One region of the Pseudarthrobacter sp. genome, then DNA from elsewhere that is predicted to be linked to it. Evidence: riboswitches for the same ligand, from Rfam matches in the RefSeq annotation. Region 1 holds a riboswitch; each other region holds the start of a gene.

What was found. Region 1 has a riboswitch for cyclic di-AMP ahead of V6M49_RS02550 (M23 family metallopeptidase). Riboswitches for the same ligand answer to the same signal wherever they lie in the genome.
Region 2: another riboswitch for cyclic di-AMP. It lies ahead of V6M49_RS08935 (hypothetical protein); the one in region 1 lies ahead of V6M49_RS02550 (M23 family metallopeptidase).
Region 3: another riboswitch for cyclic di-AMP. It lies ahead of V6M49_RS03775 (C40 family peptidase); the one in region 1 lies ahead of V6M49_RS02550 (M23 family metallopeptidase).

Annotation. Positions count from the first base shown of each region.
Region 1 is NZ_JAKFFD010000028.1:14,512-18,972, reverse strand. It holds gene V6M49_RS02560 (NlpC/P60 family protein) at 1-368, opposite strand, end outside; gene V6M49_RS02555 (C40 family peptidase) at 540-1,214, opposite strand; cyclic di-AMP (ydaO/yuaA leader) riboswitch at 1,285-1,447, opposite strand; gene V6M49_RS02550 (M23 family metallopeptidase) at 1,596-2,420, opposite strand; cyclic di-AMP (ydaO/yuaA leader) riboswitch at 2,424-2,642, opposite strand; gene V6M49_RS02545 (metal-dependent transcriptional regulator) at 2,809-3,504, opposite strand; gene serC (phosphoserine transaminase) at 3,782-4,461, shown strand, end outside.
Region 2 is NZ_JAKFFD010000113.1:7,119-11,579, forward strand. It holds gene V6M49_RS08925 (VOC family protein) at 1-342, shown strand, start outside; gene V6M49_RS08930 (HAD-IA family hydrolase) at 400-1,098, shown strand; gene V6M49_RS08935 (hypothetical protein) at 1,160-1,888, opposite strand; cyclic di-AMP (ydaO/yuaA leader) riboswitch at 1,894-2,046, opposite strand; gene V6M49_RS08940 (sensor histidine kinase) at 2,147-3,700, opposite strand; gene V6M49_RS08945 (response regulator transcription factor) at 3,708-4,448, opposite strand.
Region 3 is NZ_JAKFFD010000038.1:54,859-59,319, forward strand. It holds gene V6M49_RS03765 (cupin domain-containing protein) at 1-170, shown strand, start outside; gene V6M49_RS03770 (lytic transglycosylase domain-containing protein) at 193-1,485, opposite strand; cyclic di-AMP (ydaO/yuaA leader) riboswitch at 1,701-1,869, shown strand; gene V6M49_RS03775 (C40 family peptidase) at 1,873-2,724, shown strand; gene V6M49_RS03780 (protein adenylyltransferase SelO) at 2,794-4,257, opposite strand; gene V6M49_RS03785 (dienelactone hydrolase family protein) at 4,314-4,461, opposite strand, start outside.

The sequences.
Region 1 (4,461 bases):
ATGGTTGCCGCGGCCTTGGCCGGAGCCGGAGCTTCAACAACCGGCTCGGGAGCCTCAACCGGAGCGGGCGTGGTGGTCACGGCCGGCTTCTCGTAGGAGATGGCAATGGTGGAAGCAGCGGAAATGATGGCCGGAGCGGAAACCTCAGCCTCAAGGTTCGAAGCGGAAGCACCTTCGTGCTGGACTCCGGTGTCTGCCGCGTTCGCGGCGATACCACTGGTCAGGACAAGGCCGGAAGCAGCAGCGATAACCGCAGCCTGGCGGCCCATGCCGCCGGCGTTGTCGCCGACAGCCTTGGCAATGACAGCCAGCGAGTTGGTCTTGGTGACCTCGGCGCGGTGCCGTGCAACAGTTGCACGTGTAGTCATTAATTTCTCTCTTTCGTTTTCCTCAGGACCGCGTAGGCAGTCCAAGGGCGTTGGAGGCGCCGGCATCTTGGGGGTACGCCGGCACATCCCGAACGGGGATTTAGCGAAAAGTCTCCAGCGAAGAATCGGTTCCGGCAGCACAGGGCTGCAGGAACTGCTGGATTGCAGGAACTACGGGGCCAGCGTGAAGAAGGATCCGCCGCCCGTGGATGCCACGGAGTGGAGCAGCGTGCCCTGTGACGGGTTCAGTGCGCTGATCATCATGCCGTTGCCGACGTAAATGCCAACGTGGGCGCCGCCATTCTGCATGACCAGGTCACCGGGAGCCGGTGTGGCGGTGGGCCGCATGGCCGTCCAGGCATTGGTGCGGGGAATGCTGATGCCGGCCTGGGCGTAGACCCACTGCGTGAAGCCGGAGCAGTCCCAGCCGTTGGGAGTGGTGCCGCCCCAGAGGTAGGGGTGACCGATACCGGTGTAGGCAAGTGCTGCCAGACCCGAAGCAGCAGCAGAGGAGACAGTGTCAGCGAGCTTGGAGGCCGCGGCCTCGGTTGCGGCAGCACCCTGAGCCCCGGTTTCGGAAGCCGTGGACTGCGCGCGGACCCTCTCAACCTTCGGCGCCGGCGTCGTCTTGATGACGGGGCGTTCGAAGGAAACGGTAGCCGTGGGCGCGGCAGTGACGGCAAGTGCCGTCTGCGCGGAACCGGACTCGGTAGAGGCGGAAACGCCGGCGGTGGAATCCGCGGCGTTGGCCGGAAGCCCCATGCTCAGGATCAGACCTGATGCAGCTGCGATAACAGCAGCCTGGCGACCTACGGTCCCGGCATTGGCACTGACGGCCTTGGACACGGAGCCCAAGGGGTTAGTGCGAACCGGTTGTGCGCGGTGACGCGCAGAAGTATGGCGTGAAGACACGAAGGTAGCCTCTCCCAATGCCTGCGAGGTGAGCTGTCGGATTCGGATGGGAGTCACCCGGCCGCGCTGCTTCACAGTGGAAGCTTTGCGACTTAACCCCAAGGCCTTCAGAATCGAAGACCAAAATTGGTTCCCCCGCCCCTGCCAGACGATGTCATGCGAACGGACCTTGAGCGGTGGCAGAGCTAGGCAATCCACTCAAGAACGTCAACTTCGGAAAAGTTGACGCGCTTTAGACGTTACAGGAGTTCCGAGCCAATGTCACATTCAGGTCACGGCATGTTGCTACGATTCGAGAGTTGGCCATCATTTGGGTCAGAGCCAGCCGGTGGGGTCGACGACTTCGCCATTGATCTGGACCTCGAAGTGGAGGTGGCAGCCCGTGGACGCGCCCGTGGTGCCGCTGAGGGCAACCACGTCGCCGCGGCTGACCGTCTGGCCTACCTTGACGCTGGCGGAGGAGAGGTGGTTGTAGGTGGTTTCAAGGCCATTGCCGTGATCCACCACCACGCGGTTGCCACCGCCGTACTGGTGCCAGCCAACGAAGGTCACGGTGCCGCTGGCAGCGGCCATGACGGAGGTTCCGCACTGTGCCACGTAGTCCTGGCCGCGGTGGAAGTCGCCGGAGCCGCCGGTGATGGGACTGACCCGGAACCCGAAGGGTGAGGCCGTAACCAGCTGGGCCAGCGGCGAGCCAAGGCTTCCGGCAGAGGCGGCGCGGGTAATGGATCCCGCGGACTGGGCGCTCAACAGCTGCTTCAGCTTGCCGTCGGGATCACCCTGGGTCACCACGGACGAGCGGCTGAAATCAATTTGGGCGGCGGCTTCGGCGGTCACTTCGGGCTGCGGAGCAGCGGAAACGGCTAATGCAGCCTGGCCGGGTGCCGGAGTGGCCATCACGGGGCCGGTCACAGGAACCGTCACAGTGAGAGCCAGGCCTGTTGCTGCCAGGGCGATGCCGGCCTTCTGGCCGAGGCCACTGGCGGCGGCGAAATCCGTCATCTGCCGGAAGGGTCCCCGGCGGCGGCGGGCTTCCCGCTGTGGGTCGCGGGGCCTCTCCGCGCTGAAATCCTCGGCCACTCTGGGCGCCGAGGCGGGACCCACCGCGCGACGGCGGCCCCTGGAGTATTGCGTGGTCAAGAATGTTCCTCTCTGGGTAGCCTGCGAAGTTAGCTGTCGGATTCGGGTCAGAGAGTTCAAAGACCCGGTCCGCCGTGACAAGCACTTGGCGCAGAGATATCCCGTGAGGATCCTTCGCTGGAAGAGGCTTGCTGCTGACGGACTTAACCCCAAGGCAGTCTTACGACTGCCGGTTGTGGTTCCCCCGCCTCTGCCAGTTGGTGACTGATGCACCTGATCCGCTGGCAGAGCTCGGCTCCGGATCAGGTAACGCTTTTGTATCGACGCTGAGTTTCAACTATAGGTGATTAACTTGGACAGTAACAATTCCGTTACCTTTGCGGAACCTTGCGTCGCTGCGCTATGGAACGGCCCCACGCGCGGCCCCACACGGCGGACCGCCTTCCCGTCAGCTGACGGAAACGAAGACGTGGGATGCCACTTCCGGGGGCAGCTCGAGCGCCCCTTCGATTCCCGGAACGCGCACCGAAATGTACTCCCCTACGCGCTCCAGGGACACCGTGGCACCGGGCCTGATCCCGCCTTCATCCAACTGGACCAGCAGCTCAGGTTCCACCTGGATGGGCTCAGCCAGCCGGCTGACTGTCACGTTCGACGCTGGCCCGTAGCCCTGCATCGCATCCAGGAGATTAATCACACCGGCGTCTGGGAGCGCGGGCGCCGGCCCGCCCAGGGCGGCCAGCCCGGGGATGGGGTTGCCGTACGGAGACTCGGTGGGGTGGTTGAGCAATTCGTAGATGCGCTGCTCTACGCGTTCGCTCATCACATGCTCCCAGCGGCACGCTTCATCGTGGACATAGGCCCAGTCCAGGCCAATCACATCCGCCAGGAGCCGTTCCGCGAGCCTGTGCTTGCGCATCACTTCCGTAGCGCGTTTCCGCCCGGCTTCCGTGAGCTCCAGGTGGCGGTCTCCGGAGACCACGACCAGTCCGTCGCGTTCCATCCGGCCGATGGTTTGGGACACCGTGGGTCCGGAATGCCGCAGCCGTTCGGCGATGCGTGCGCGAAGAGCAACGATGTTCTCTTCTTCAAGCTCCAAAATGGTCCGAAGATACATCTCCGTAGTATCGATCAGATCCGTCATCCAGCTCAGCTCCTCGAGCGCAGTACCTTGCGTTGTCCCACCGTATCGCGTCCCGCTCAGCGGCGAGGTCCGCTAAAAAGCTTAGCCTATTTTGAATTTGTCTGGATAATGCCCGGGCGGAGACAAAGAGTCTCATTGGCCGGACTATGACGGCCCCGGTTCCCCGCCCAATCGAGGGTTCAGGCAGAATAAGGGAGGTCCTTATGCAGTCACCGCCGACTACCGGCCACCCCACCGCCCGGACGTGAGCCACGTCCATGCCGAAATTGGAGCCCCCGTGAGCGAAACCAGCATCACTATTCCCGCCGACCTCCTGCCAAAGGATGGACGGTTCGGCGCAGGACCCTCCAAGGTCAGGCCGGAGCAGCTCGAAGCGCTCTCAGCGGCGTCCAAGACCATCCTGGGCACCTCCCACCGCCAGGCTCCGGTCAAGAACCTCGTGGGCTCCGTCCGTGAAGGCCTCAGCCAGTTCTTCCGCGCCCCCGAAGGCTACGAAGTGGTCCTCGGCGTCGGCGGCTCCACCGCTTTCTGGGACGTCGCCAGCTTCGGCCTGGTGGAAAAGAAGGCCCAGCACCTGTCCTTCGGCGAGTTCGGCTCCAAATTCGCCTCAGCCACCAACAAGGCCCCGTTCCTGGACGCCTCCTCCATCATCAAGTCCGAGCCCGGCACGCGCCCGGTATCGGCCGCCGAGGCTGGCGTGGATGTCTACGCCTGGCCGCAGAACGAAACCTCCACGGGTGTCGCGGCTCCGGTCAAGCGCGTCGCGGGCGCCGACGCCGGTTCCCTGGTCCTGGTGGACGCCACCTCCGCAGCCGGCGGCCTGGACGTGGACGTCTCCGAGGCCGATGTCTACTACTTCGCCCCGCAGAAGAACTTCGCGTCCGACGGCGGCCTGTGGCTGGGGCTCTTCTCCCCCGCCGCGCTGGAACGCGCCGCCCGGGTCAAGGCCAGCGGCCG
Region 2 (4,461 bases), on a different contig from region 1:
GTATCCGACGTGGACCGGGCCAAGGATTTCTATGTCAACAAAGTTGGATTCAACCCGGATTTCGACGAGCGGCCCATGGATGGCATTCGTTTCGTCCAGCTGACCCCGCCGGGATCCGCCTGCTCCATTTGTATTGGCGAGGGCCTCAATGACGCCCCTCCGGGCACAGCCCCAAGCCTGCAGATGGTGGTCAGCGACATCCAGGCTGCCCACGACCACCTCAAGGGCAACGGTGTGGAGGTCAGCGACATCGACATCCAGGACTGGGGGCACTTCGTCTACTTCGCGGATCCCGACGGAAACAAGTGGGCGGTGCAGTACATCCCGGGCCGTGACGCCTGAGGGCGGCGCCCGGGTCGCGACGCCTGAGCCGGTAACGCCTAAGGCAAAATAGGCAGCATGAACATCCCCACACCTACCGCCACACGAGCACCTGCCGCCGCACGAACACTGACCTGCCGGGCCGTCCTTTTCGATATGGACGGCACACTGGTGGACTCCACGGCAGTAGTGGAGGAGGTCTGGGGAGAATTCGCGGCCCGGTACGGCCTGGACATCGCCGAAATCCTGCGCACTTCGCACGGCGTCCAGGCTGCCGATACCGTGCGCCGTTTCGCGCCGGCGGGAGCGGACGTCGCGGCCCTCACCGAGGAACTGGGTGCGATGGAACGGGTGCGGACGGCCGGTATCATCGCGTTGCCGGGGGCTGCCGACCTGCTTCGCAGCCTCCCGGCCCAGGCAGTGGCGCTGGTGACTTCAGCGGACAGGACCCTGGCAGACATCCGCATGGACGCTGCCGGGCTGGACATGCCGGCCACGGCCGTGACGGCGGACCTGGTCACACGGGGCAAGCCGCACCCGGAAGGCTATCTGATGGCCGCCGGGCTGCTGGGCGTGAAACCGGATGACGCCGTGGTGTTCGAGGATGCGCCCGCCGGAATCGCGGCAGGCGTTGCTGCGGGTATCCGGACGGTGGCCGTGGGTCCGAATGCGGGCGAATTGCCAGCAGGCGTGCTGCATATCGCGGATTACCGTGCCGTGACGGCCTCCGTGGAAACGGACGCCGCGGGACGGCAGCTCATTTCTTTCCGGCTTTGACTCTTTCCGGCTTTGACGCCGGCGGATCACTTTCGTGATCCGCCGGCGCCGCTCGGTCGGCCTAGTACCAGTTGTGCGACAGGTGGAAGTTCAGCGCCCCGCACGGTGACTGGTAGCGCTCCTGGATGTAGTTCAGGCCCCAGTTGATCTGCGTGCGGTAGTTGGTGATGTAGTCCGCACCGGCGCTAGCCATCTTCTCAGCAGGCAATGACTGGACGATGCCGTACGCGCCGCTGCTGGCGTTGGTGGCCGTGGTGGTCCAGTCGGATTCCTTGGTCCACAGCGTCTGCAGGCACTGCATCTGGTCAGCGGACCAGCCGTACGTCGCCAGCTGGCCAGCAGCGTAGGCCTGCGCTCCTGCGGGGTCGTTGACTGCCACAACAGGCGCGGGCGCAGGTTCCGGGGCCGGAGCCGGAGCGGGCTCCGGGACCGGGGCAGGTGCCGGTTCGGCGGCCTGGGGCGCGACGTTGATCTCGGCCGGCGCAGCTTCCGGGGAGGCCGGGGGCTGGATCTCGGCTGTCTCGAAGCTCAGCTTCGACTGGGCGCTGGCTTGTTCGGCGGCCTGGTCCGCGCTGGCCGCAAGCGACGCAGACTCGGAAGCGTGTGCCGCGGCGCTGACGCCGACCAGCAGGGCGCACGCCGTCGCGAACACCGCGACGCGCTGGCCCACGGAGGGAATCCGCGCGGCCTTGGACAATGGGGACATAGCTGCACCGAAGCGCGTCTGCTTGCGGTGGCTGTGGGACTTTGTGTCGCCCTGCGGGCGCGTTTGTACCTTGAATTCAGACATGATGGATCGCCTCTCACACCTGCGGAGTTAGCTGTCGGGTTCGGATGAGGGCATCCGGCCACACGGCACAATCACGTGTTGGCTTAACCCCAAAGGGCACTTGGTGCCCGGGACGGTGGGTCCCCCGCCTCTGCCTCTGAAAACGGAATCCGGGAAGCGGCAGAGCTTGGCGTCATCCGGATATGCGGCCCAAACGGGAACCACACGTCATCGACGCTACAGGAGCTGGAACCTTAAGTCACATTTTGGTAACGGGAATCACGGCGATGGTGTGTCGCCTTGCTGCGCTCGGGCGTCAGTGGGTTGCGCCAGCGCGCCGGCAGGGAAGAGCAATGCGAACTCCGTCCGTCCGGCCCGTGATGTCACTTCCACGCTCCCGCCATGGGCCTCCATGATCGACTGGACAATGGCCAGGCCCAAGCCACTTGTGCCTTCGGACGCCCCGGCGCCCGAGGCCGGCGCCGTACCCTTGCGCGCCGCGTCTGCGCGGGCAAACCGGGAGAAAACGTGGTCAACGAACTCCGCAGGGATGCCCCCGCCGTCGTCCGTTACCGTCACCGCTGCGCCGCCATTGGCAGACTTCGTGACAGCGGTGACCACGGTGGTTCCCGGCGGCGTGTGCTTGCGCGCATTGGATAGCAGGTTGACAAGCACCTGACGCAGTTGGGATGCATCACCCGTGACGGCGAGCGGCTCGTCAGGCAGTTCAAGGCGCCATTGGTGGTCCGGGGCGATGACCTTCTCGTCACTGACGGTTTCGATCACGAGTTGTGTGAGGTCAACTTCGCTGAGCTTCAGGGGCTGGCCCTCATCGAGCCGGGCGAGCAGGAGCAGATCCTCCACCAGGGTGGTCATGCGTTCGGACTGGCTTTGGACCCGGGCCAGGGATTTCCGGCCGTCCGGCGTGAAGTCCTCGGTCATCCGCATCAGCTCCGTGTACCCGCGGATGGCGGTCAGCGGGGTGCGCAGCTCATGGGAAGCGTCGGCAACGAACTGCCGCACCTTGGTCTCGCTCCGCTGCCGCGCCTCGAGGGCACTGGCGACGTTGTCCAGCATCAGGTTCAGGGCGTGCCCTACGCTGCCCACTTCGGTTCCGGGGTTGGAGTTCGACGGCGGGACGCGCACCGCGAGTGCCACCTCGCCCGCGTCCAGCCGGAGCCGGGCCACCCGGGTTGCCACCTCGGAAAGCTGCTCCAGCGGCTTCATGGTGCGCCGGATCAGCACTGTTCCTGCCAGTCCGATCAGCGCCAGGCCGCCCAAGGAGACAAACACAAAGGTCCACACCAGCGATGCCAGCGTGCTCTCCTTGGCGGCGAGCGGAAGGCCCGTGACAAGGACATCGCCGTAGCCGGTTTGGACGGCCACAATCCGGTAATCCCCGTTGGACAGCGAGCGGTTCACGGGGATGCCGTTCTGCGTCAGCGCCAGCAGGGTCTGCTTGTCCTCGGAGTCGAGGGGTAGGCGTGTGGTGTCCGAGTCCAGGAAACCGCCACTGGGGATCTGGCCGTTCAGGATCCGCGCATTCAGCGTTCCGACACTCTGCCCGCGGGAGTCAAGCGGGTCCGGCCTGCCGTTGAATCCGCCCAGGGGCGGGCGGCCCGGACCGTTCGAGAGTTTGGCGGCCTGGCTCAGCTGTTCATCCAGCTGACCCGTGAGAAAGGAATCCATGGAGGCGTAACTGAACAGCCCCACGGCGCCGCAGATGGCCACCAGCAGGGCCATGGCCAACAGGATCAGGCGCGTGCGCAGATGCCAGGTGTCCGGTTTCAGCCAGCTCCGGGCTGGTGCTGGGGTTGCTCGCGGCGAGGACATGGAGCTGTTACTCAGCCGGTTTGATGACGTAGCCGGCGCCCCGCACGGTATGGATCATGGGCGGGTGCAAGGCATCCACTTTCTTGCGCAGGTAGGAGATGTAGAGCTCCACAATGTTGGCCTGGCCGCCGAAGTCATAGTTCCAGACGCGGTCCAGGATCTGGGCTTTGCTGATGACGCGTTTGGGGTTCTCCATGAGGTACCGGAGCAGCTCGAACTGGGTGGCGGTGAGCTGGAGGGCGTCGCCCGCACGGGTCACTTCGCGGGTGTCGATGTTGAGGACAAGATCGCCCACCACAAGTTCGGCAGTGTCCATCGCGGCAACGCCGGAGCGCTGGACAAGGCGGTGCAGCCGCAGCAGGACCTCTTCCATACTGAACGGCTTGGTCACGTAGTCGTCCCCGCCGGCCGCCAGGCCCACGATCCTGTCCTGGACGGCGTCCTTGGCAGTCAGGAAAAGCGCAGGTACCTCCGGCGCGAAGGCGCGGATCCTGCCCAGCAGCTCAACGCCGTCGAACCCTGGCAGCATCACGTCCAGCACCAGGACGTCCGGGCGGAACTCCTTGGCAAGCTTGACGGCCTCCGGGCCATCCGAAGCCACCGCAACGGACCAGCCGGCCATGCGCAGCCCCATGCTCATGAGCTCGGAAAGGCTGGGTTCGTCGTCAACCACCAGGGCGCGGATGGGGGAGCCGTCCGGGTGGGTCAGTTGTGGAAGGTTGTTGGTCATGGAGTGCGAAGTGGCCATGGGACAACTCTCC
Region 3 (4,461 bases), on a different contig from region 1:
TTTCCGGGGCACTCAACGTCGAGACCACCAACGGCACCCGGATCAGCATCAGCGCCGGCGACTCCTACACCATTCCGCCCGGACATGACGCCTGGGTGGACGGCGACGAAGCCTTCGTCGGCATTGAATTCCTCAGCGCCGCGGTATTCGCCAAGGCACCGGGAACGTGACGCGGCTGCCGTCCCCCGCAAGTCAGTACCAGTTGTTGGCCACGGAATGGTTCCACGCGCCGCACGGTGACCCGTAGCGGTCAGCGATATAGGACAGGCCCCAATTGACCTGGGTCCGGTAGCTCGTGAGCCAGTCGCTGCCGGCGCTGGCATACTTGCTGGCCGGCAGCGACTGGGCGATCCCGTATGCGCCCGAGTACGGGTTGGTGGCAGTGGTCAGCCAGTTCGACTCCTTGGTCCACAGCGACGCCAGGCACGGAAACTGGTCCTGGCCCCAGCCGTAGGCGCCGAGCTGCCCGGCCGCGTAGTTCTTGGCGCCCGCGGGGTCGTTGACAGCGCCTCCCGGAACGGAAGGCACGACGACGACGGGCGGCGGGACCGGCGTCGGGCTCGGGACCGGAGGCGGGGCGGGCACGCCCGGTACAGCAGGCGGGGCCGGAGCCGGTTTCTGTGCAGCGGCAAGGGCCGCCGCCTTGGCTGCCGCCTCCGCCTGTTGGCGTGCCTGTTCCTGCGCCGCGGCCCGCTTGGCGGCCTGCGCCGTTTCATACGCGGCCAAGGCCACCTGGCCCTGCCGGAACTCCCCCTCCACGGCAGCCGTGGTCCCTTTGAGGGAGGCCAGCTGCGCGGTCAGTTCCAGGCCGTGCTCCTGCTGCTCCGCGATCTGCCGGGACATGGCCTGCTGGGCGGATTGGGCGGCGTCGAGCTTGGTTCTGGCCTCGCCGGACAGGCGCTCGCGCTCGGCCCTGGCCGCCTGCTCCTGATCGGCCAGGGCACGGGAAATGCGTTCGGCGCTTGCAGATTTGTTGACCAGGGCCGCAGTCTTATCGCTGACGATCTGGACGATATTCAGGCCGTGGATGCTGTTGTTCTGCACGGCGTCGAGGGCAACGAAGAAACCCATGTTGGTTCCACCGGTCTTGTACGATTGGGCCGCCAGAGCACCGATTTCCTTCTTGTACTGTCCCAGTTCGGCCGCGGCGCGTGCCGTCTGGGCCGTGAGTGCGTCCACAGTGGAAGTGGCGGCCTGAAGTGCCGCTTCGGCCTTGGCGTACTCCGCGGCGGACGTTACGGCCGCATTGCCCAGCGCCTCTGCTTCAGCCTGGAGTCCGCCCAGCAGCCCGTTGATCCTGGTGACTTCTGCCGCTTTGCCGGCCTCGCTTTTCTTGGCGTTCTGCACGTCTTGCCACGAGGGATACCCGCCGGGCGGCGCGTCGTCGTCGGCATGCGAGGGAAGCAGCGCAGCCGACCCCACCAGGGCGACCGCCAGCAGGCCGGCGAGGGCGGGCAGCCGCATTTTTTGAACAATCCGGGACATAGTTGGTGAGCTTACCGGGCATATACGGATTACGGGGCCTGACCTGCAACATCGTTACCGAGGAGGGAGGGAATCCGAGATGAAGCGCGGGTGGATTTCACGCCTACATTCCGTTACCGGAATGTGACATTGCCGATAACTGGAAGTTATGGTCAAACGGTGGCCCGGCTCAAGCCGGGACATTCCCGCCAGTATGCCGAGCCCTGCCGCTGACCGGGATCCAGTCGCTTTCCAGCTGGCAGGGACGGGGGAACCACGTTTCCACGGCTTTTCGAAGCCTTGGGGTTAAGTCGGTATCGCTCCGTCCCGTGCGGCGGCGCTACCGGCCGGGTATCTCCGACCCGAACCCGACAGCTCACCCCGCAGGCATGGGAGAGGCGATCAACCGTGTCCAAGAATTCCGCTGCCGCACGCCTTCGTGCGGTTCCTGCCCGCTCTACCGTCCTCATTGGCCTGGCCACTGCGGCCAAAACACACCCCCTGACGTTTGGCCGGCCGGCCCTGGTGGCTGTTGCTGCATCCGGCCTGCTGTTCAGCATTGGCGTCCCGGCTCAGGCCGGCGTCCACGGCCCGGACAACTCCGGGACTGCCAACACTCAGGTCCAGACCAGTGCGGCGGCAGCGGCTCCGGCCGCTGTTGCTTCGACTTCCGCTGCAGCAGCCCCCGCCGCGGCCAACGTCCACACAGTCGTTTCGGGTGACACGCTGGGCCAGATTTCCGCCGCCAACGGCGTCCCGCTCAACGACGTCCTTGCCGCCAACGGACTCTCGCTGACCAGCATCATCTACCCCGGCGACCAGATCCTGATCCCTGGTGCCGGCTACACCGCACCGGCTCCCGCAGCGTCTCCCGCGGCGGCGCCGGCCTCCCCCACCAACACCGGCATAAGGCTGGCCTCAACGTCCGCACCGGCGGCCCAGGCTCCGGCCGGCTCGCTCGGCGCGGCCATCCTGGCTTCCGCCAACTCCCAGCTCGGCATCCAGCAGGACTGCACCGCCATGGTGGAGAAGGCGCTGCGCTCGGTGGGTAAAAGCGTGGGTGACCTGGCTCCCGGCCAGTTCTTCCAGTACGGCCCGGTGGTGGGCACACCGGCCGCAGGGGACCTGGTCATCACGGCCGGCCATGTGGGCGTCTACGCCGGCAACGGCCAGGTTGTCAGTGGCGGGGTGGACGGTTACAAAACCGAAGTGCACTCGATCAGCTGGCTCGCCGGAGCGTCCTTCGTCCGCGTAGCGTGATCCGACCATGCTCGACGGCGGCGGGCGGCACCCAGCCCCGCGCCGCCGTCGTCCATCCCTGGTGTTCTCTCAGGTCCCGCAGAAGGTCCGATAGCTCCCGAAGTCTTCAGGGGCGGGGCCGGCGTAGCGTTCCAGCCCGGGGCGCTGCGTGTACGGATCGGCCAGGACGTCCACCAACCGGTTGAATGGGTCCAGGTCGCCGGCGATAGCCGAGTCCAGAGCCTCTTCAACCAGGTGGTTCCTGGGGATGTAGACGGGGTTGACCCGGTCCATCAGGTCCGCGTCCGGCGCCAGGGCCAGCCACCGTGCGGCCCAGGCGTCGAAGGCTTCGGGGTTCGCAAACATGGACCGCGTAGTTTCCGGCGTACCGCGGGCCGCCGAGCCGAGGCCCCGGAAGAAGGAGGTGTAATCCACCTGGCCTTCCTGGAGCAGCGCCAGCACGCCGTCCACCAGGGACGACGCGACGTCGTCGTGCGTGTCCGGGCGCAGCCCAAGCTTGGACTTCATGCCTGCCGACCAGGCAACGCTGTACAGGGCGCGGAAGCCGCCGAGGGATTCAACGGCGAGCGCCACGGCCTGGTCCTGGTCTTCATGGAGCAGGGGCAGGAGTGCTTCAGCGAGCCGGGTGAGGTTCCATTCGGCGATGACCGGCTGGTTGGCGTAGGCGTAGCGCCCGTCCGCGTCGATGGAGCTGTAGACCGCGCCGGGGTTGAACGCGTCCATAAAAGCGCAGGGACCGTAGTCGATGGTCTCGCCGGAGATGGCCATGTTGTCGGTGTTCATCACGCCATGGACGAAGCCCACCAGCATCCATTGCGCCACCAGGGACGCCTGCGCGGCTATGACCGCCTCGAAGAACGCGAGATAGGGCTTGTCGGCAAGCGCCGCGTCCGGGTAGTGGCGGCTGATGGCATGATCCGCCAGACGGCTCAGAAGGTCCGCCTCGCCGTTGACGCGGGCGAACTGGAAGCTGCCGACCCGCAGGTGGCTGCTGGCCACCCGGGTGAGCACGGCCCCGGGCAGCATCGTTTCGCGGCGGACGGGCCGGCCCGTGGCCACCACGGCGAGGGACCTCGTGGTGGGGATGGCCATGGCGTGCATGGCTTCGCTGACGATGTACTCGCGCAGCATGGGACCGACGACGGCGAGACCGTCACCCGCGCGGGCGAACGGTGTCCGGCCGGAGCCCTTGAGGTGGATGTCCCGAAGCTGCCCGTGGATGTCCGTGACCTCCCCCAGCAGGAGGGCCCGCCCGTCGCCGAGCAGGGGTGAGTAGCCGCCGAACTGGTGGCCGGCATAGGCCTGGGCCACGGGTGTGGCACCGTCAGGAATCTGGTTGCCGATGAGCAGCCGCGTCCCCTCGGGCGTCCGCAGCCAGGACGGGTCGAAGCCCAGCTCGGTGGCCAACGGCTCGTTCAGGACCAGCAGCTGCGGGTCAGGTGCTTCCTCCGCCTGCCAGGGAACCGCCAGCTCCCCGAGTTCGCGGGCGAAACGCCCGCCGAAGGTGAGCGTTAGTGGGATTGCGGTGCTCATGCTTCAAGACTACCCGTGGCAGGACAGCCCAGACCGCGGCGGATCAGACGTGCTGCTCAGACGTGCTGTCCGAACCAGGCGAGGGTGTCGTTCCAGGCAGCCGTGGCTTGGGTTTCGTTGTAGCGCTCGCCGGTGTCGTTGTGGAAGGCATGGTCGACGCCGGGGTAGACGGTGATCTGGTGGCGGACCCCGGCAGCCACCAAG